One region of the Streptomyces sp. NPDC001787 genome, then DNA from elsewhere that is predicted to be linked to it. Evidence: riboswitches for the same ligand, from Rfam matches in the RefSeq annotation. Region 1 holds a riboswitch; each other region holds the start of a gene.

Region 1 (6,682 bases):
CGCTCCCGTGTCTCCGGGGCAAGGCCCAGTCCCTCGGTGAGGTAGCGGTCCGTGGTTCCCCAGATCTCCTCGATGGTGCCGAAGGCCGCGGCGAGGTATTCGGCGTGCGCGCCGAAGAGCGGGTTCAGCAGTTCGAGGACCTCCGGGGACATCCCGGACTCCGAGGTGTCCGAGCGCCGCACCCGGTAGCGGCGGTGCGCGTCGTTGGACTTGAGGTAGTCGGCCTCGATGGCCTCCCGCTCCACTCCCACGGCGAGCAGCGACACGGCTATCGAGAGACCGGCCCGGTCCTTGCCCGCGGCGCAGTGCATCAGGGCGGGGACGCTGTCCTCGGCCAGGGCGTGCAGGACCCGGCTGTGCTCGGCGGTGCGGTCCCGGATGATCGACCGGTACGAGGTGATCATCCGGTCCGTGCCCTTGCTGCCCGAGAGGATCGAGCGCAGCTGGGCGATGTCGCCGTCCCGCACCAGCCGCCAGAACTCGGCGCCGTCGGCCGGGTCGGAGAGGGGGATGCTGACATTGCGCACCCCCGCCAGCTCCACGTCGTGGCCGTCGAGCTTCCGGTCGGCGTCGTTGCGGAAGTCGAAGACCGTATGCAGGCCGAGCCTGCCGAGGACCGCCGTGTCCTGCTCCGTGGCGTGCGCCAGGTGACCGCTGCGGTAGAGCCGCCCGAAGGCCACACGGCGTCCGTCCGTGGTGGGGAGCCCTCCCACATCACGGAAATTGCGGACTCCGGTCAGCTCGGATTCTGTCGGCGGGACCTGCGGCACCTGCTGAGTCACGGCGGCTCCTGGGGTGTCTGGCGTCGGCGCTGCTCGCCGACGAGTGCACGCTCGTGACGATACGACATCGATTCCTCAGGCAATCATCTCGGACGAGGTGCACAGCTCGCCACGCAAACCCGCACGGGCATTGCCCCGCACCATCACCGTGGTCGATGATGTGCGGAACTGTTCGAACGTGAGGGAAATGATGATCGAGACTGGTGACACGGGCCGTACCTGGGTGCTCAGTGGTGCGACCGGCAGCTACGCGCTCCACCTCACCGACCGCGATGAGCTGCTGCACCTGCACTGGGGGCCGCGCCTCACGATGGCCGCTGCCGAGGCGCTGGCCGCCGAGCCCTTCCCGCCCTGCCCCGGCTTCGACTCCCCGCTCGACGGCCATGAGGAGTACCCGGTCGAGGGCGGTCCCCGGTTCGTCCGCCCGGCGCTCTCCGTGCGTACCGACGAGGTCAGGGGCACCGAGTGGGCGTTCGGGGGCGCCGGGACGGACGGCGACGAACTCCGGCTGGGCTTCACGGACGCCGTGCACCGCCTCGCGCTGACCCTGCACTACCGGATGCGCGACGACTCCGATGTGATCGAGCGCTGGACCACGGTCGCCCACGCCGGCCCGGACGGCCCGCCCCTGGAACTGCTGCGCGCCGACGCGGCGACCTGGACGCTGCCGGCCCGGGAGCACTGGCGGCTGAGCCAGCTGCACGGCACCTGGGCGGCGGAGTCCCGGCTGGTGCGGTCGGACCTCACGTACGGCGAGAAGGTCCTCTCCAGCCGCCGCGGGCACACCGGACACCAGCATCTGCCATGGGTGGCACTGGACGCGGGCGGTGTCGCGACCGAGGAGCACGGAGAGGTGTACGGCTGCGCTCTGGGCTGGTCCGGGTCCTGGCGGATCGCCGTGCATCAGCTGCCGCACGGTCTCGTGCAGATCAACGGGGGCGCGGGCTACGACGAGTCCGGCCTGCTGCGGCTCGCGCCGGGGGAGTCGTACACCACACCCGTCTTCGCCGGCCTGTGGAGCCCGGACGGCTTCGGCGGGGCGAGCCGGGCCTGGCACGCCTGGCAGCTGGCCCATGTGATCCCGGACGCCAGTACGCCGCGGCCGGTGCTCTACAACTCCTGGGAGGCGACCGGCTTCGACATCTCCGTGGAACAGCAGCGTGCGCTCGCCGTGCGCGCGGCGGAGATGGGCGTCGAGCTGTTCGTGGTGGACGACGCCTGGTTCGGGCAGCGCACCAGCGACCGGGCCGGGCTCGGTGACTGGACGCCCAACCCCGACCGCTTCCCCGGCGGGCTGCGGCCGCTCGCCGACGAGGTGCGCGCACTCGGCATGCGGTTCGGGATCTGGGTCGAGCCGGAGATGGTCAACCCCGACAGCGATCTCTACCGGGCCCACCCGGACTGGGTGCAGCACTTCCCCGGCCGTACACGGACCGAGTTCCGTCATCAGCTGGTGCTCAACCTGGCCCGGCCGGACGTGCAGGAATACCTCTGGGAGCAGCTCGACGCGCTGCTCTCCAGCGCTCCGATCGACTATGTGAAGTGGGACTTCAACCGCTGCTTCGCCGAGGCGGGCTGGCCGGGCGAGGAGTACCCGCAGAAGCTCTGGATCGCGCATGTGGACGCGCTGTACGCGCTGCTCGACCGGCTGCGCGCCGCGCACCCGGGCGTGGCCTTCGAGTCCTGCTCGGGAGGCGGGGGCCGGGTCGACCTGGGCGTGCTCTCCCGCACCGATCAGGTGTGGACCTCGGACAACACCGACCCGCTGGACCGGCTCGCCATCCAGGAGGGCTTCGGACAGATCCATCCGGCACGGGTCATGGCGGCCTGGGTCACCGACAGCCCGAACGTCCAGCTGAACAACCGGGTGAGTTCGCTGCGGTTCCGCTTCGTCAGCGCGATGGCCGGGGTGCTCGGGGTCGGCGGCGACCTCACCGAGTGGAGCCCGCAGGAGCTGGCCGAGGCGCGGGACTGGGTCTCCCTCTACAAGGAGATCCGCCCGGTGGTGCAGTACGGGGCCCTCCACCGGCTCGCGGCGCCGCGCGGCGGGCTGAGCGCGGTGAGCTACGTCCTGGGCGAGGAGGCCGTGGTGCTGATGTGGCTGGAGGCCCAGCGGTTCGGCCAGCGTCCGCCGGCCCTGCGGCTGCGTGGCCTGGACGCCTCGGCGACGTACGTCTGTCAGGACACCGGGGCGGAATACCAGGGATCGGTGCTGCTGCATCACGGGCTGCACACCGGGCTGAGCGGCGACCTGGACGCCCGGGTGCTGAGGTTGCGTCAGAAGCGATGACCATGACATGTCCGTAATGGGGCATTTGGCAGAACGTGCCCTGTTTGTGGGGGAGATGGTGGCCCGCTGGTGAGCGGGATCATATCCGTGACGGTGTGTGGTGGCGGCGCCCGGAGGCGATCCGGGCGCCGCGCGGAATGCCAAGATCCGTAATCCACGGAGTGTGACGGGAATTCCGGACCGAAATTGAATCGGGGATTCCGGCAGGCAACCGATGGCTTGTTCCTGTCGTCCTGACTCGTTTACGGTCACCGTCAATCCGGACGGATCGCCTAATCCTGCCGCCGCCCGGAATTCGTACCCACCCACACTCGTGTGGCAGGAGCGGGGGACCCAGGTAAGCCGCCGGCCCGGAGAGATCCGGACCGGCTCGGGGTGAAGTCGCCGAGAGCGACCGGGCATCTCCAGCCCGAACCCGACAGCTCACCTCGTAGGCGCCGGAGAGGAATTCCCCCATGCCCGCAACGGGTAAGCACCGTCGTACGAAGACCGGCCCGATCGCCCGCGGTGTCCTCGCCGCAGGGACCGGCGGCGCCGTCCTCGCCCTCCCGCTGATCGGTGCCACCGGAGCGCACGCCGCGGAGAAGGCCGCGCCCGCGGCCAAGCCCGCCGCCGCCTCGGTCGCCGCCGCGCACACCGCCCCGGGTGCCGCGGCCACGACCCACGGCGCCTCGAAGACCTACTCCGTCGTCTCCGGCGACTACCTCTCGAAGATCGCCGCCGAGCACAAGCTCAAGGGCGGCTGGCAGAAGCTGTACCAGGACAACCGCGAGGTCGTCGGCGAGAACCCGAGCCTGATCTTCCCCGGCATGAAGCTGACCCTCGGCGCCAAGGCGTCCGGTTCCGCGGACGCCGCGCAGTCCGCGCCGGCCCCGTCGAAGGCGGAGCCGGAGAAGGCCGCCCCGAAGGCCGCCCCGGCCGCCCCGAAGGCGCAGCCGGCCCCGAAGACCGCCTCGTCCGCGGACTCCTCGGCCCCGTCCTCCGAGGCCGGGAAGTCCACCACCTCCACGAACACCAGCGCCGCCCAGAGCAACAGCTCCGGCTGGACGACCCCGGTGGCCAACGCCAACGTCACCACCCAGTACCGCGCCTCCGGCGCCAGCTGGTCCAGCGGCTACCACACCGGCTCGGACTTCCAGGCCGCGTCGGGCACCGTCGTCCGCGCCATCGGTCCGGGCACCGTGGTCTCGGCCGGCTGGAGCGGTTCGTACGGCAACGAGGTCGTCATCAAGCACGCCGACGGCATGTACTCCCAGTACGCCCACCAGTCCTCGCTCAGTGTCTCCGTGGGCCAGACCGTCGCCGGCGGCCAGCAGATCGGCCTCTCCGGCTCCACCGGCAACTCCACCGGCCCGCACCTCCACTTCGAGGTCCGCACCGGCCCGAGCTACGGCTCGGACGTCGACCCGGTCGCCTACCTGCGCCAGCACGGCGTCTCCATCTGATGGAGCGGTGAAGACCAGACATGAACAGGGGCGGTGCGCGTCGGCGCACCGCCCCTGTCCTTATTCCGGCTTTACCAAAAACTGACCGGGTGGTCTATCTCACCACCCGTCAACCCCGTATTACGGTCGCGTAGGTCACATTCGACGGTGCAGGATATGCGCTTGTGGCAGACGATTCGAGAAACAATCAACCAGGCATCATCGGGTCGTACGCGGCGATTGGCGACAGTTTCACCGAAGGAGTCGGAGACCCCGGCCCCGACGGGACCTTCGTCGGCTGGGCGGACCGGTTCGCGGTCCTGCTGGCGGACCGGCTCCCGGTCCCCGACACCGCGACGAGCCCGGATCAATCCGCGCACGGGAATTTCCGGTACGCCAATCTCGCCGTACGCGGACGCCTCCTCGACCAGATAGTCGAGGAACAGGTCCCCCGCGCCAAGGAGCTGGCTCCCGAGCTGGTCAGCTTCTGTGCGGGCGGCAACGACATCATCAGGCCGGGCACCGACCCCGACGATCTGGCCGAGCGCTTCGAGCGCGCGGTCGCCGATCTGACCGACGCGGTCGGCACCGTCATGATCACCACCGGGTTCGACACCCGCGGCGTGCCGGTGCTGCGGCACATGCGCGGGAAGATCGCGACGTACAACGTCCATCTGCGGTCCATCGCCGACCGCTACCACTGCCCCGTCCTGGACCTGTGGTCGCTCCGCTCGGTGCAGGACAGGCGCGCCTGGGACGACGACCGGCTGCACCTGTCGCCCGAGGGCCACACCCGCGTCGCACTGCGCGCGGCACAGGTGCTCGGTGTGGACGTGCCCGCCGACCCGGACCAGGCCTGGCCGCCGCAGGCACAGCGCGGCACCTTCGAGGAACGGCGCGACGACATCCACTGGGCGCGCGAGTACCTGGTCCCGTGGATCGGGCGGCGGCTGCGCGGCGAGTCCTCCGGCGACCACGCCGAGGCCAAGCGCCCCGACCTGCTTCCCCTCTGACCGGGACGGCTCTCAGGGCGCGTCGCGCAGGACCGTCAGGGGAAGAGCACGCCGGGCCGGGTTCGGCACCACGAGCCCGGCCGGCGGCGTGGCCCGGTGGCCCGGAGCCGGTATCCGCTCCAGCACACCGCCCGCGAACACGTCGTACAGCGGCAGTGTCTCCAGATGCACATAGCCGATGTGGCAGTCGCACACATCGAGCGGGCAGCCCCGCGGACCGAGCGCCCGGCGGTAGCTGCCGTCGTAGAGACTGCCCAGCTCCGCGCGGACGAAGTGACACCGCCGCACCGTGCCGTCACCGTCCACGGAGATGACCGACTCTCCCGTGCGGCAGGGCAGCCCGGCCGACCGGTGCGGATGCCTGCTGTACGGGAACAGCGGGTCCAGCGCAGTCCAGCGGTTCGCCTCCTCGTCCGTGTAGGTGTGCCCCTCGGCGGCGTTGACCCAGAGATAGACCTCCTCGGGCAGCGCCGCCCGCAGCCGCCGCGCCTCGTCGAGATGGGCGTCGAATCCGACCACACCCACGCTGTAGCGCACCCCGCGAGCGGTGAGCTCCCGGCACTTGCCGAGGAAGCGCTCGTACGGCGTCTGACCGGGGTGGTACGTGCACCACAGCGCGACCCGGTCCGTGTCGGCCCCGGCCAGCCAGTCCGTGCGGGCGCTCAGATTGGTCTGGATGGCCACCCGGGCGATGTGCGGCAGCAGCGACAGCTCGACCAGCGCCCGCCGGTACCAGGACCTCACCAGACCCTCGCCCCACGGTGTGAACAGGACCGACAGCCGGTCGCCCGTCTGCGCCGCGGCCCACGCGGTGAACCGCTCCAGAGCCGCCCGGTCCGCCGTCAGCTGTTCCCGGCTGTCACGCCGCTTGGCGAACGGGCAGTACGGACAGTCGTAGTCGCAGGAGGCCAGCGGGCCGCGGTAGAGAATCGTCAGGTCCATGGCGGGGCTCACTTCCGTTCGTACGCGGCCATCGCGGCCCGTACCGCGGGGGAGAACAGCTCGGGGCCCAGCGCGTCGGAGTGGGCCAGCCCCTCGGGGGAGAGCCGCAGCAGATCCCCGCCGGCGCTCCCGTCCAGCCAGCCGCGCGCCGCGAAGCGCTCCAGCTCGGCCGGGAAGTCCTCGCGCGGATCCGTACCGAACCGCTGCCGGTACTCCTCGGGCCGCAGACCC
Region 2 (6,682 bases), on a different contig from region 1:
TGGACGATTTCCTGATCCGCGAGGCCCCGCACACCGTGCATGTGCTGAACGCCCCGTCCCCCGCCGCCACGGCCTCGCTGCCCATCGGCAGGGAGGTGGCACGGCGGGCACTGCTGCGGGCACGCGGCACGGGGTGGAAGCCGCCCGCCGTAGAATCGGGTCATTGTGTCTGAGCAGCCTCTGAACCCCACGCCTGATGTCCCCGACGCCCATGACGTCGCGGACGCTCCTGACGTTTCCCGTGCCTCCGACGCGTCGTCCCCTGCGTCCGACGCGCCCCGTGCTCCGGGGGCGGCCGACGACGTGAGTGCGTCCGGCGACGTGAGTGCCGCGGGCGGCGCCAGCGCCACGGACGTCGTGAGTGCCGCGGACGACGTCAGCGCCGCCGACGACGCGGCTGCCCGGCGTGCGGCCTCCTTCGAGCGGCAGCGCAGGCTCCGTCAGGAGCCGCGCTTCCCCGGCGGGCCCGCCGCCGATCCGGCCGGTTCCCACCACGAACGCCGTATCCGCAGCTTCCAGCCGCGCCGCAGCCGGGTCACCACCGGTCAGGAGGAGGCCCTCCAGCGGCTGTGGCCGAAGTGGGGCCTGGACATCGACGGGCTGCGCGTCCTGGACACGGCCGAGCTGTTCGACGGACTGCCGGTCGTCCTGGAGATCGGCTTCGGCATGGGCGAGGCCACGGCGCAGATGGCGGCCGACGACCCGGGCACCGGGATTCTCGCCGTCGATGTGCACACCCCCGGCCAGGGCAATCTGCTCGGGCTCGCGGACCGGGCCGGCCTGTCCAACGTACGGGTGGCCAACGGTGACGCGGTCATCCTGCTGCGCGAGATGCTGAAGCCGGACTCGCTCGACGGGCTCCGGGTGTACTTCCCCGACCCGTGGCCCAAGGCGCGGCACCACAAGCGGCGGCTGATCCAGCCGGAGTTCCTGGACCTGGTGGCCCAGCGGCTCAGGCCGGGCGCCGTGGTCCACTGCGCGACGGACTGGGAGCCGTACGCGGAGCAGATGCTGGACGTCCTCACCGCGCACCCCCTCTTCGAGAACACCCGGGCGGACGGCGGATACGCCCCGCGGCCCGCGTTCCGCCCGCTGACCCGCTTCGAGGGGCAGGGGCTGGACAAGGGGCACGTCGTCCACGACCTGCTGTTCGCCCGCGTCTGAAGCGTCGGCGCCGCCGTGAGCGGCCGGGCGGCCGGACCACGAACCGGCGGCCGGACCACGAACCGGTGGCCGGGCCACGAGCCTGCGGCCGACCACGAACCGGCGGCCTGACCGTCGGCAGCCGGGCGGTGACCGGTGCGAACCGGCCGTGTGCCCCGGCGCGGATGGTCAGGTGTCAGTCCCGGTCGTTAGGGTCATGGGGTGTCCGACGGGTCCGTGCAGCACCAGCAGCCGCAGCCGGCCGTCCCGGTTCTTGAGGAGCGACGGCTCGGCGAGATCCTGGGCGCCGTTCCGGAGCGTGGCCAGTGGCGCTACCGGCCGCGCCGCGTCGGCATGGTGTGGCGGAGCAAGGCATTCCGCGCCGGTGCGGTGATCGTCGCGCTCGCGCTGTGCGGGCTGGTGATCCTGTCCCTGGTCCGTGAGCAGACCGGCTCGGAGGGATTCCTCGTCGGGCTGGGGCTGGCCGTGCTGCCCGTGCCGCTGCTGATGGCGGCCTTCCGCTGGCTGGACCGGGTCGAGCCGGGCCCCTGGCGCAACCTCCTGTTCTCCTTCGCCTGGGGTGCGTGTGCCGCCGCGCTCGTCGCGATCATCGCCAATTCGTTCGCGACGCGCTGGATCGCCACGGCCACCGCCGACCCGGCGGGCGCCGACACCCTCGGCGCCACCGTGATCGCCCCGATCGTCGAGGAGAGCGCCAAGGCCGCCGCCGTACTGCTGATCTTCCTGTTCCGGCGGCGCGAGTTCAGCGGCATCGTCGACGGCATCGTGGTCGCCGGATTCACCGCGACCGGCTTCGCCTTCACCGAGAACATCCTCTATCTGGGCAACGCCTTCGGCGAGGACCAGCAGCTGGGGGTGACGGGGCTCGGCTCGATGACCGCCGGGACGTTCTTCGTCCGGATCGTGATGTCCCCGTTCGCGCATCCCCTGTTCACCGTGCTCACCGGCATCGGCTTCGGCTTCGCCGCCGTGGGCGCGCGCCGCCACCGGGTCCGCCGGATCCTGCTGCCGGCGCTGGGCCTGCTCCTCGCGATGGGGATGCACGCCCTGTGGAACGGCTCCTCCGCCTTCGGCCCGTACGGCTTCTACGCGGTGTACGGGATCTTCATGGTCCCGGCGTTCGGGCTGGTGACCTGGCTGGCCGTCTTCATGCGCCGGCGCGAGCTGCGTACGCTCTCCGCCGAGCTGCCCGCGTACGCGGCGGCGGGCTGGCTGACCCCGGCCGAACCGCTCGCGCTCTCCTCGATGCGGGCACGCGGCATGGCCCGTGATCTGGCCCGCCACTGGCACGGCCACCCCGACCGGGCCCGCGGCCGGGCGGCGGCGCGGGCGGTCGCCGAGTACGAGTCCTTCGCGACGTCCCTGGCCGGGCTGCGCCGCAGGGCCCGCCTGGACTCGGCGGGCCCGGACTTCGCCGGGCGGGAGCGGGAGCTGCTGCACCACCTGTGGCAGCGCCGGGAGATCGCCGGTCCGGCTCTGACGTACGCGGCCCACGCCACCGGCCGACCGCACACGCACCCCCGCCGCCCGGTCGCGCCGTACGGCGGGCAGTTCCCGCAGCAGCAGTACCCGCACGCGTACGCATCTCCGGGCCCGTATCCAGGGCCGGGGCCGTATCCAGGGCCGGGGCCGGGGCCGGGGCCGTACCCGTACCCGGGGCCAGGACCGTACGCGGCGCCGGCTCCGCAGCCGTACGGGCACGCGGGACCGCCGTACGCGGGTCAGTTCCCGCCCCAGCAGTACAGGCCCGCACAGCAGGCGATCCCGCCCCAGCAGTACGACGGCACCAACCCGTATCTGCGTCCCCCGCAGTAGCCGGGCCGCCCCGCGCCCGGCCCGGTCGGCGGGACCGGCCCGCGTGCCGGACCGGTCCCGCCGTGGATCAGGCCGACGCCTCGGTGAGCGCGGCGATTTCCTGGTCCGTCAGGTGCAGGCCGGCCACCGCGACCAGCGCGGGCAGCTGCTCGACCGTGCGGGCGGAGGCGATCGGTGCGGCGACGGTCGGCCGCGCGGCCAGCCAGGCCAGGGCGACCGTGGCGATCTCGGCCTCGCGCTCCCGCGCGATCGTGTCGAGCGCCGCCAGCACCTTGCGGCCCTGCTCCGACTCCAGGTGCCGGCCCGCGCCCTCGGCCCGCGGGCTGTCGACCGACGTACCCGGACGGTACTTTCCGGTGAGGAAGCCCGAGGCCAGCGCGAAGTACGGGACGGCGGCGAGACCGCCGCGGGCCGCGGTGTCCTGGAGGGCACCCTCGTAGGTGTCGCGGGAGACCAGGTTGTAGTGCGGCTGGAGGGCGACATAACGGGCCAGGCCCTCGCGCTCGGAGAAGTCCAGGGACGCCTGGAGCCGCTCCGGGCTGATGTTGGAGGCGGCGATCTCGCGCACCTTGCCGTCCTTCACCAACTGGTCGAGGGCGGTGATGATCTCCTCGACCGGGACGGTCTCGTCATCGAAGTGCGTGTAGTACAGGTCGATGTGGTCGGTACCGAGCCGGCGCAGCGATTCCTCGGCGGCGGACTTGATGGTGGTGGCGGAGAGCCCCTTGTACGCGGGGTGGGCGCCGACCTTGGTGGCGACGACGATGTCGGACCGGTTGGCACGCGAGGCGAGCCACTTGCCGATGACAGTCTCCGACTCGCCGCCCTCGTTGCCGGGGACCCAGGCGGAGTAGGAGTCGGCGGTGTCGATGAAGTTGCCGCCCGCCGCGGCGTACGCGTCCAGCACAGCGAAGGACTGTGCCTCGTCCGCCGTCCAGCCGAAGACATTGCCGCCGAGGGCGAGGGGGAAGACCTGAAGGCCGGAGGAACCGAGCGGGCGCAGAGAAGTCACAGAAGTCATAGAGGGTTCAACGAGAGCACCCGGGGGCGCTATTCCATGACAACGGACCGGCAGCCCTGACGTCGGGGGGTGTGCGTCAGGGCTGCCGGGGTTCGGGGGCGCCCGGTGAGGGCGCGGGGGGAGCGCGGTGCGGGTGCGGGGGCCCGGAGCCTGCCGGGTGACCTCCGCCCGGAGATCACCCAACGGGTTCTCAGACCGTGAGCCCCTTGCTGCGCAGCCAGCTCATCGGGTCGATGGCGGAGCCACCCGGGGTGTGGACCTCCAGGTGGAGGTGGGCGCCGGTGACGTTGCCGGTGGCACCGACACGGCCGATGGTGTCGCCCGTGCTGACCTTCTGACCGGCCGACACGTTCATCGAGGACTGGTGGCAGTACCAGATCTCCGTGCCGTCATCGAGCACCAGGACCGTGCGGTAGCCGTACGCGCCGGAATATCCGGCGGACTTCACGGTGCCGCTGTGCACGGCCTTGACCGGGGTGCCGCTCTGCGCCGCGAAGTCGAGGCCGGTGTGGTGGCCGGAGGACCACATCGTCCCGGACTGACCGTAGGTCGAGGTGATGCTGTACGAGGACGTCGGCAGCGCGTAGCTGGCGGCGAGCTTGGCGAGGCGCTCGGCCTCCGCCTTCTTCTTCGCCGCTTCCTCCGCCTTCTTCTTCTCGGCGGCGGCCTTGGCCTCGGCCTTGTCCTGCTGCTTCTTGGCCTCGGCGGCGGCCTTCTCGGCTGCCGCCCTCTCCTCGGCGGCCTTGGCCTCGGCGTCGGCGCTGGCCTGCTGCTGCTCGGCCTGCTGGAGGATGCGGGCGCGCAGTGCCTCGCCCGGGTCGGTCGTGCCCTGCTCCGCCTCGGCGTCGGTGATGCCCGCGGAGGTGAGCGGTGCGGTCGCGACCGGCTTCTTGTCCTCGTCGTCGGACAGGAAGGAGCCCACACCGGGAAGGGACTTGGCGTCGGGGAGACTGGCCGCGAGGGAATCGGGAAGAGATATGGAGACCGGCGGCTTGCTCTGCGCGGTGGCCATGCCGCCCGCTCCGACGGCCGCGATGACACCGACGCCGAGGACGGTGGAGCTACGGGCGAGTCCCCGCTGCTTGGCTACGCGGTGCCTGCCGCGCACGGGCCGGATGGACTCCTCGGTGGGATTCCATTCCTCCCAGGTCCTGTCCGCGTCACCGAAGTTGCCGGTGGCGAAGGGTGACGGGGCCTCGGGGGCAGGCTTGTTGGACGCCACGTGGGCGCACTCCTTTCCTTCCTTCTCGCCTACCGGGTTAGCTGACGGGTTCGGAGCAGGAAGGTCTCCTACGGGCCCCTCCGTCTCTGACGAGACACAGGTGTCCGATTCACCCCATGTAGGTGGTTCCCCGGTTCCCTTGCGGGATTCGGCGCTCGCGCACGGTGCCGCCTCTTGCGACGACTGGGACGACCGCGCTGCGTTATCGAACGTTAATAGACGGACGGGTCCTATTCCAAGCTCTTCCGAGTGATCGTTCGCGACTTCGGCCTGGACTTACAGGACGCAACCGTCCCGAATCGGACGAGCAGAGCACGATTCGATCACTAGTTGATTTCTGACGTCGCATCAAACGTTATGCGGAGCGGTGTCCTTCGATTACGGACGGTGGTATCGCCCGGCAACCGGAGCGCCCGCACGTCCACATGTCACGCCCGTCCGTCCGCATGTCACGCCGGCGCCTCGCGCCCGCACGTCCCGCTCATTCATCGCCCCGGCCCACGATCCTCACGGTCGTCCGGCGCTCCGGCTGTCCCTCAGCGGGCCTTCCCACCGCGAGAAGTGCCATGTCGTCAGTGGACCGGCCGCCGGTGTGCAGCCGGACATCGTCGGTGAGCGCGGAGAGCAGTTCCTCGGGCCCGGGAAAGATCCGGCCCCGCAGCCTGGCCGCCGGGTCGTAGAAGGCCCCGGAGGCGTCCCGCGCCTCGGAGAGGCCGTCCGTGAACAGCAGCAGGGTCGCCCCGGGCGGCAGTCCCCACTCGTCGGCCCGGTCCGGCCACGCACCCAGGTTCATCCCGAGCGGCAGCGCGGGCACGGTCGGCGACAGCACCTCCAGCGCTCCGTCCGCGTGCAGCAGGATCGGTTCGGGGTGCCCCCGGTTGACGATGCGCAAGGAGAGGGAACCGGGCGGGATCTCGACGAGCACCGCCGTGATGAACCCTTCCATCGCGTCGAGCCCGCCGCGCCGGGTCCCTTCCCGTGCCAGCGCCCGTTCCAGCCGCTGGGCGACCCCCTCCAGCGAACGCTCCTGCTCGGCGGCCTCCCGGAACGCCCCGATGATCACCGCCACCGCCTCGACCGCGTCGAGCCCCTTGCCCCGTACGTCCCCGAGCACCAGGCGTACGCCGTGCGGGGTGTCCGCCACGGCGAACAGGTCACCGCCGACGAACTCGTCCGCCTGGGCCGCCTCGTACCGTGCGGCGACATGCAGTCCGCCGATCCGGTCGTCCGGGGTCGGCAGCACGGCCCGCATGGCGGTCTCCGCGATGAAGCGCGCCGACGCCAGCTGCTCGTTGCCGCGCCGCACGACACCGTTGATGACGAGCGCGAGCACCGAGGCCGTGAGCACGGTGATCAGTTCGGTGACCGGAGCGGCCCGGGTCAGCGTCCCCGCGTACAGGTGCAGTGCGAAGACGGCCAGCACCGAGGCCACGCCGGTCCGCACGGTGCTGGCCAGGCTG
Region 3 (6,682 bases), on a different contig from region 1:
CTTGATGGCCTCGACGATGAGGTCCAGGGCGGCGCGGTTGGACTCCAGGTTCGGGGCGAAGCCGCCCTCGTCGCCGAGTCCGGTGGACAGGCCCTTGGTCTTCAGGACCTTCTTCAGGGTGTGGTAGACCTCCGCGCCCCAGCGCAGGGCCTCGGAGAAGGACTCCGCGCCGATCGGGGCGATCATGAACTCCTGGATGTCCACGTTGGAGTCGGCGTGCGAGCCGCCGTTCAGGATGTTCATCATCGGAACGGGCAGCAGGTGCGCGTTCGGGCCGCCGAGGTAGCGGAAGAGCGGCAGGTCGGACGCCTCGGACGCGGCGTGGGCGACGGCCAGCGAGACACCGAGGATGGCGTTGGCGCCGAGCGAGGCCTTGTTCTCGGTCGCGTCCAGGTCGAACATCGCCTGGTCGATGAGGCGCTGCTCGGTGGCGTCGTAACCGACGAGCTCCGGGCCGATCTGCTCGATGACGGCGAGGACGGCCTTCTCGACGCCCTTGCCCTGGTAGCGGTTGGGGTCACCGTCGCGAAGCTCAATGGCCTCGAACGCACCGGTGGAGGCGCCGGACGGAACAGCAGCACGTCCCGTGCTGCCGTCGTCGAGGCCAACCTCGACCTCGACCGTGGGGTTGCCCCGGGAGTCGAGGATTTCCCTGGCTACGACGACGTCGATGGACGGCACGAGGCATCTCCTTCTGGGATATGACGCTGGTTGTGCAGGGTCACTGTGGCCTTGCGACACGAGCCTAACCGGCTCGGCCCCGTCGGGCGGCCGACCGCCCGTCTCCTGGGACGAAAAAGGACCCAAGGGCCCGCATAACGGGAGAAAGGTCAAGAAATTTACTGACCGGTAACTACAGAAGTTGAACGCACGGAGCCGGCCGCACAGTCAAAACACCCCGGCCCGGCGCGCACGGGGGTGAGCGCGCCGGGCCGGGGGCGGAGCCGAGGGAGATGCCGCCGGACGTCCCCCTCGGGAGGGAGGAGAAGCCGTGAGCCGCTCCGGCCGGAGCGGGGGCGCTCCGGGCCGGGCGGGACTACTTCAGGTGGAGCTGCTGGCCCGGGAAGATCAGGTCGGCGTCCTGGATGATGTCGCCGTTGAGCTTGAAGACCTTCTGCCAGCCGCCCTTGACGCCTTCCTTCTCAGCGATCTTGCTGAGGGTGTCGCCGGACTTCACCTTGTACTCGCCGTCGCCCTTCTGGACCTTCTGACCGGTCGGGGTCGTCACGGTCTTGGCGGACTCGGCCTTGGGCGCGGCCGGGGCGGTGCGCTGCTCGCCGCGGGAGGCGGGCTGCTCGGCCTGGCGCTCCTGCTGCTTCGGCTGGGCCTGCTGCTTCGGCTGCGCCTGCTCCTGCTCGGCCTGGCCGGAGCCGGTGTCGACACCCGGGTCCACACCGTCGTTGGTCAGCCCGCCGGCACCGGCGCAGGCCCAGGCACCGGGGCCCTGCATGTCGAGGAGCTTCTCGGCGGTGGCGATCTGCTGGGCCTTGGTGGCCAGGTCGGCACGGGCGGCGTACTGCGTACCGCCGGCGGCCGCCCAGCTGGACTGCGAGAACTGCAGACCGCCGTAGTAGCCGTTGCCGGTGTTGATGGACCAGTTGCCACCGGACTCGCACTGGGCGACGGCGTCCCAGGTGGAGACGGAGGCGGCGGAGGCGCCGGTCGCGCCCATCAGCGGGACGGCGACGGCGGCACCGGCGACACCGGCGAGCGTGGCGACACGGACGGCCTTGGACGGGCGGCGGTGCTTGCCCTTGCTGTTACGCAGCATGGAACTTCTCCTCACCGACGCCTACGAGGTGAGCTGTCGGGTTCGGGCCAAGTGAGTTGCCCGGCCGCGTGTCCTAGCACGCGACTCCACCCCAAGCCGGTCCTGATCGCTCTCGTACGGGACGAGTCGACCGGGCCCGGCGCTTACCTGGGTCCCCCGCTCCTGCCTACGGCGCTTTACGCGTCTGTTCCCTTCGACCGACGGCAGGATTCGGCGTGACGGTCGACGGGGCCCGCGGTGCGAGCGGTTCCGACCGTAAACACAGGCAACCCCCACATTCAAAGATGGACATACCGGCCAATCAGGCCTTACTTGCCATCAGCGGGGGAACGTTTCCGCAGGTCGGGGGCGATGTGGGCGGACCCGGCGGACCAGACACGCCAGTTGAAGCAAAGAGACCCATGTCTCACTTACGCATAAGTGGACATAGGCCTCTGAACTGCCCCGGATTTCGGGGCGTTTTCCCGAATTGGATCAGTTGGCGGTGGCGCCTTCGACATCGCCGGAGGGGGCCGTTCCCGGGCCCAGGTCAAGGCTCTGGCCGGGCAGGATCAGGTCCGGGTCCACGCCGACGGCATCCTTGTTCGCCTCGTACAGCGCGGTCCATCCGCCGGGGAGTTTCTGTGCGTCAGCAATCGCCCAGAGACTGTCGCCCGGCCGGACGGTGTAGTCGCCGCCGACGGGTGCCGTACCGCCCTCGCGCGCCTCGCCCTCGCCGCGCGAGGCATGCCGGCCGGACTCGCGCCCGCCGTCCCGGTCCGCGGCCCGGCTCTCCTCGGGGGCCGGCGTACCGCGGTGCTTGCCGCCGGTGCCGTCCGCGCCCTTCGGGGCGTCAGGTGCCGCGGAGCCCCCGGGTGCGGACGCCTTCGGGGAAGCGCTCGCGGGCGGCGCGGAAGGGCTCGACGAGGGGTCGGCCGCCTCGCCGGAGGCGTCGTTCCCGGCCGGCGCGCCATTGCCGCCGGCTTCGTCCGCCGTCCCGTCCGTCCCGCCGTCCGACGCTCCGTCCGCCGGCGCCGCGTCCGAAGGGCCGGCGGAGGGGGCGGCCCCGGGGTCGACGCCCGGCAGCGAGCTGTCCGTCGCGAGTCCGGAGATCACCGCGCAACTGGGCCAGGCCTTCGGGCCCCGGTCGCCCAGGACCTTCTCCGCCACGGCGATCTGCTGCGAGCGGCTGGCGAGGTCGGCCCGGGGCGCGAACGCCGTGCCGCCGTACGCGGACCAGGTGTCCTGCGAGAACTGGAGCCCGCCGTAGAAGCCGTTGCCGAGGTCGGCGCTCCACATGCCGCCGCTCTCGCACTCCGCGACCCGGTCCCAGGTCGAGGCCTCGGCGGCGTGCGCACCGGCCGCGCCGAGCAGCGGGATCGCGATGGCCGATCCCGTCACGCCCGCGGCGACGACGATGGCGGGTGCCTGGCGAGGGCGGCGGTGTCTGCCGTTCGCGGAGCCCATGGGATTTGCCTTCCGTGCGACTGACTGGTGGGTACTGAGGTGACCGGCGAATCACGTGACGCCCCGTTCGAGGCGTTGAACGGTGAACCTAGCGGGACTCGAACGTGTGTCACAAGTCGATGCAGCGCAGATCACGTGAAAGTCACAGAGTTGACGCAGCGTCACTTCCGTCGCGCCGCCGCCCCGGCTCGAACTCCACCGGCAGCGTGCGCAGTCCACGCATGATGAGACCTCCACGCCACCGCAAATCGGTCGGTTCTCCCGCAAGTCGCAGCTCCGGAAGGCGTCTCAGCAGCGTCGCGATCGCGGCCTGCCCCTCCAGCCGGGCGAGCGGTGCTCCCAGGCAGTAGTGGATGCCGTGCCCATAACCGAGGTGCTGATTGTCACGCCGTGCGAGGTCGAGCGTGTCCGGGTCCTCGAACCGTTCCGGGTCCCGGTCGGCCGCGGCGAGCACGACGAGCACGGGTTCGCCCGCGGCGATGTCCTGCCCCCCGAGCGTCAGCGCCCCGGTCGCGAAGCGCCAGGTGGCCAGCTCCACCGGCCCGTCGTACCGCAGCAGTTCCTCGACGCCCGTGGCCAGCAGCTCCGTGTCCCCCGCGTCGAGCGCGCGATCGAGGAGCGCCCGCTGTTCCGGGTGGCGCAGCAGGGCGTACGTGCCGTTCCCGATGAGGTTGACCGTGGTCTCGAATCCGGCGAAGAGAAGGATGAAGGCCATCGCGGCGGCCTCGTTCTCGGTGAGGTGCTCTCCGTGGTCGCTCGCCCGGATCAGTCCCGAGATCAGGTCGTCGTCCTCGCCCCCGGCCCCCAGGCCCTCCCGCTTCCGGTGGATCAGTTCCGCGAGATAGCCGCGCATCTTCTTGACCGACCGGGCCACCCCGCCGCGCGGCCCGCCGCCGTGGCGGATCATCATGCCCGCCCAGTCCCGGAAGTCGTCCTGGTCCTCACGCGGAACGCCCAGCAGATCGCAGATGGCGTAGATGGGGAGCGGGAAGGCGAAGTCATGGATGAGGTCGGCCTTCCCCTCCTCGATGAAGTTGTCGATGAGGCGGTCCGTCAGCTCCTGCACGCGCGGCGCGAACTCCGCGACCCGGCGCGGAGTGAACGCCTTGGAGACGAGCCGGCGCAGCCGGGTGTGGTCCGGCGGGTCGATGTTCAGCAGATGCGTCATCAGCTCCGCCTTGCGCTCCCCCGGGATGCCCGTCTTCCCCTTGGCGTGCGCCGGCTCGGCGTGGTGCGCCGGGTTCTTGGAGAGCCGGGAGTCGGCGAGAGCCTGCTTGGCGTCCGCGTACCGCGTCACGAGCCAGGCCTCGACCCCGCTGGGCAGCGTCGTGCGGTGCACGGGGCTGTGCTCGCGGAGCCATGCGTAGGCGGGGTACGGGTCGGTGGCGAACTCCCAGGTGAAGAGTTCGGGGGCGGGCGGCGCGGGCGCGGGGGCGGCGTCTCCGGAGGCGTCGGAGGCGTCGGGGGCGTACGGGCAGACGGGGGCGGGCGCGGAGGCGTCGGCGGGGGGCTCGGCTGCGTCGGAGTGCGCGGGGGCGTCGGCGGGGGGCTCAGGGGCGTCGGAGTGCGCGGGCGCGGGGGCGTCGGCGGGGGGCTCGGCGGGGCTGGCGTTCACCCCTCGACGTTATCCGGCCCCTCCTCACGGGCCGCCCGCAGATCGGCGAGCGCCTGCTCGGCACAGTGGTGTCCGGCCTCGACGGCCTTGCCGAACCACTCCTCGGCCTCGGCCTCGTTGCCCTCGTCCTCCAGCATCACCGCGAGCGCGTAGGCCGCGTTGTAGTCGTCCATCCCATGGCTCAGCTCGAACCAGTGCCGCGCCTCCTCCGTCTTTCCCCGGCCCTGCAGCAGATGGCCGACGTTGCAGGCCGCACTGGAGTTCCCGGCCTCCGCGGCCTGCCGGTAGAGGCGTTCCGCCTCCTCCTTGGCGCCCGCCTCGTCACGGATCAGCGCCAGATTGTTCATCGCCCTGGCGTCGCCCTGCGCGACGGCCTTCCCGTACCACTTCTCCGCCTCCTCCGGCTGCTCCCAGTCGTGGAGCAGCGAGCCGACCTGCCACGCGACATTGGCCTCCTGCCCGCACGCGGCCGCCTTCAGGTACCACTGCATGGCGGAACCCGTGTGCCCCTGCCCCCGGTGGAGGTCGCCCAGCCGCTGTGCCGCCGGGCCGTCGCCCGCCTCCGCGGCCTCGGTCAGCCAGAACTCCGCGCGTTCGGCCAGTACGGAGCCGAGCTCACGCTGTGCCTCCGTGTCGCCCGCCTCCGCCGCGGCCTCCAAATACGGGATCGCCTCCACCGCCTCGTCCCGGGCGGCCAGCGCCTTCCCCACCAGGGCGGCGGCCTCGGTGCTGCCCGCGTCCGCCGCGTCGCGGAACCAGCGCTCCGAGGCGGCCTCGTCGCCGTACTCCCGGTCGATCCGGCCGAGCACCATCAGGATGTCCGGATCACCGTCCGCGTCCGGCTCCAGCGCCGCGTGGGCCCGCCGGTGGATGTCGTCGCGGAGCATGCTGACACCGCGCACCACTTCCAGGGCGAGCGGCCACATCTCCAGGGGCACCGGGGAGTCGAAGCCCGGTGCCTGGTCGTGCGCGTCCGCCACCAGGGAGTGGTAGACCCGCCAGGTGTTCCTGCCCCGGCCCGCCACGAGCATTCCGGTCACCCCGTGCCGGACGCCGGACGCCCAGGCGAGGGCGTCCACGAGGCTCTCCCGCTCGGCCCTGACGTACTCCGCCCCGTACAACCGGTGCGCCCTGCGCAGCACGTCCAGCGCGAGATCGTCGCCGGCCCCGCAGCGGGCCAGGTCGATCGCGGCGCGCACCAGCAGATGTCCGCGCGGATGGGCGTTGGCGCGGCGGGCGCGACGCCATTCGTCCGCGAGCTCGGGGCCGATGGCCAGGTACTCGGTGACGCCCCGGTCGTTGCCCGCGTAGTACGCGCCCACCAGCCGGCGGTCGGACATGTTCTCGACCAGCCTCGACATCTCGTCCAGGCTCCATTCGCGGCTCAGCTCGACCGGTTCCACGCCGATCAGCACCCGGGCACTCGCGGGGGTGCCGAAGCGGTGTGTGTCGTACGCCTCGTCGCCCATCGTGGCGATCACCGGTGTGCCCCGCGCGACGAGGTCGGCGAGCACCGCCGCGCTCAGGCCGTTCTCGCCGAGGTGGCCCTCCAGGTCGTCGAGCCACAGGACGGCGTTCTCGCCGTGCCGCTCGCGCAGGACGGCGGGCAGGCCCCGCAGGTCCGTTCCGTGCGGGGGCGCGTAGATCCGCGTCGTGCCGGAGAGATTGCTGAACAGCGCCGCCCAGGCCGTCCTGGTCTTCCCCGACAGCGGCTCCCCGGTCACCAGGACCAGCCCGCCGGACCGGGCCGCCTCCCGGACCAGCGCGCCCAGCCGCGTGTCGCAGTCCCGTCCCGTATATACGGGCAGGACGGGCTCCTCGGGGAGCCTGCGGCTGCGCCGCACGCCGAG

Evidence for each region. Region 1 has a riboswitch for cyclic di-AMP ahead of ABT170_RS23665 (M23 family metallopeptidase). Riboswitches for the same ligand answer to the same signal wherever they lie in the genome.
Region 2: it holds a riboswitch for cyclic di-AMP, as region 1 does, so the genes downstream of both, ABT170_RS32655 (M23 family metallopeptidase) here and ABT170_RS23665 (M23 family metallopeptidase) in region 1, are expected to answer to the same signal.
Region 3: it holds a riboswitch for cyclic di-AMP, as region 1 does, so the genes downstream of both, ABT170_RS16890 (transglycosylase family protein) here and ABT170_RS23665 (M23 family metallopeptidase) in region 1, are expected to answer to the same signal.

The regions. Positions count from the first base shown of each region.
Region 1 covers NZ_JBEOZE010000018.1:25,930-32,611, forward strand. The annotation lists gene ABT170_RS23655 (tyrosine-protein phosphatase) at 1-782, opposite strand, end outside; gene ABT170_RS23660 (alpha-galactosidase) at 973-3,072, shown strand; cyclic di-AMP (ydaO/yuaA leader) riboswitch at 3,365-3,522, shown strand; gene ABT170_RS23665 (M23 family metallopeptidase) at 3,528-4,517, shown strand; gene ABT170_RS23670 (SGNH/GDSL hydrolase family protein) at 4,682-5,509, shown strand; gene ABT170_RS23675 (STM4011 family radical SAM protein) at 5,522-6,451, opposite strand; gene ABT170_RS23680 (STM4012 family radical SAM protein) at 6,460-6,682, opposite strand, start outside.
Region 2 covers NZ_JBEOZE010000032.1:69,890-76,571, reverse strand. The annotation lists gene lhgD (L-2-hydroxyglutarate dehydrogenase) at 1-173, shown strand, start outside; gene trmB (tRNA (guanosine(46)-N7)-methyltransferase TrmB) at 166-1,164, shown strand; gene ABT170_RS32665 (PrsW family intramembrane metalloprotease) at 1,366-2,979, shown strand; gene ABT170_RS32660 (aldo/keto reductase) at 3,047-3,991, opposite strand; gene ABT170_RS32655 (M23 family metallopeptidase) at 4,191-5,222, opposite strand; cyclic di-AMP (ydaO/yuaA leader) riboswitch at 5,234-5,386, opposite strand; gene ABT170_RS32650 (PP2C family protein-serine/threonine phosphatase) at 5,704-6,682, opposite strand, start outside.
Region 3 covers NZ_JBEOZE010000010.1:177,128-183,809, reverse strand. The annotation lists gene eno (phosphopyruvate hydratase) at 1-681, opposite strand, end outside; gene ABT170_RS16890 (transglycosylase family protein) at 1,037-1,771, opposite strand; cyclic di-AMP (ydaO/yuaA leader) riboswitch at 1,775-1,955, opposite strand; gene ABT170_RS16885 (transglycosylase family protein) at 2,246-3,217, opposite strand; gene ABT170_RS16880 (cytochrome P450 family protein) at 3,360-4,832, opposite strand; gene ABT170_RS16875 (tetratricopeptide repeat protein) at 4,829-6,682, opposite strand, start outside.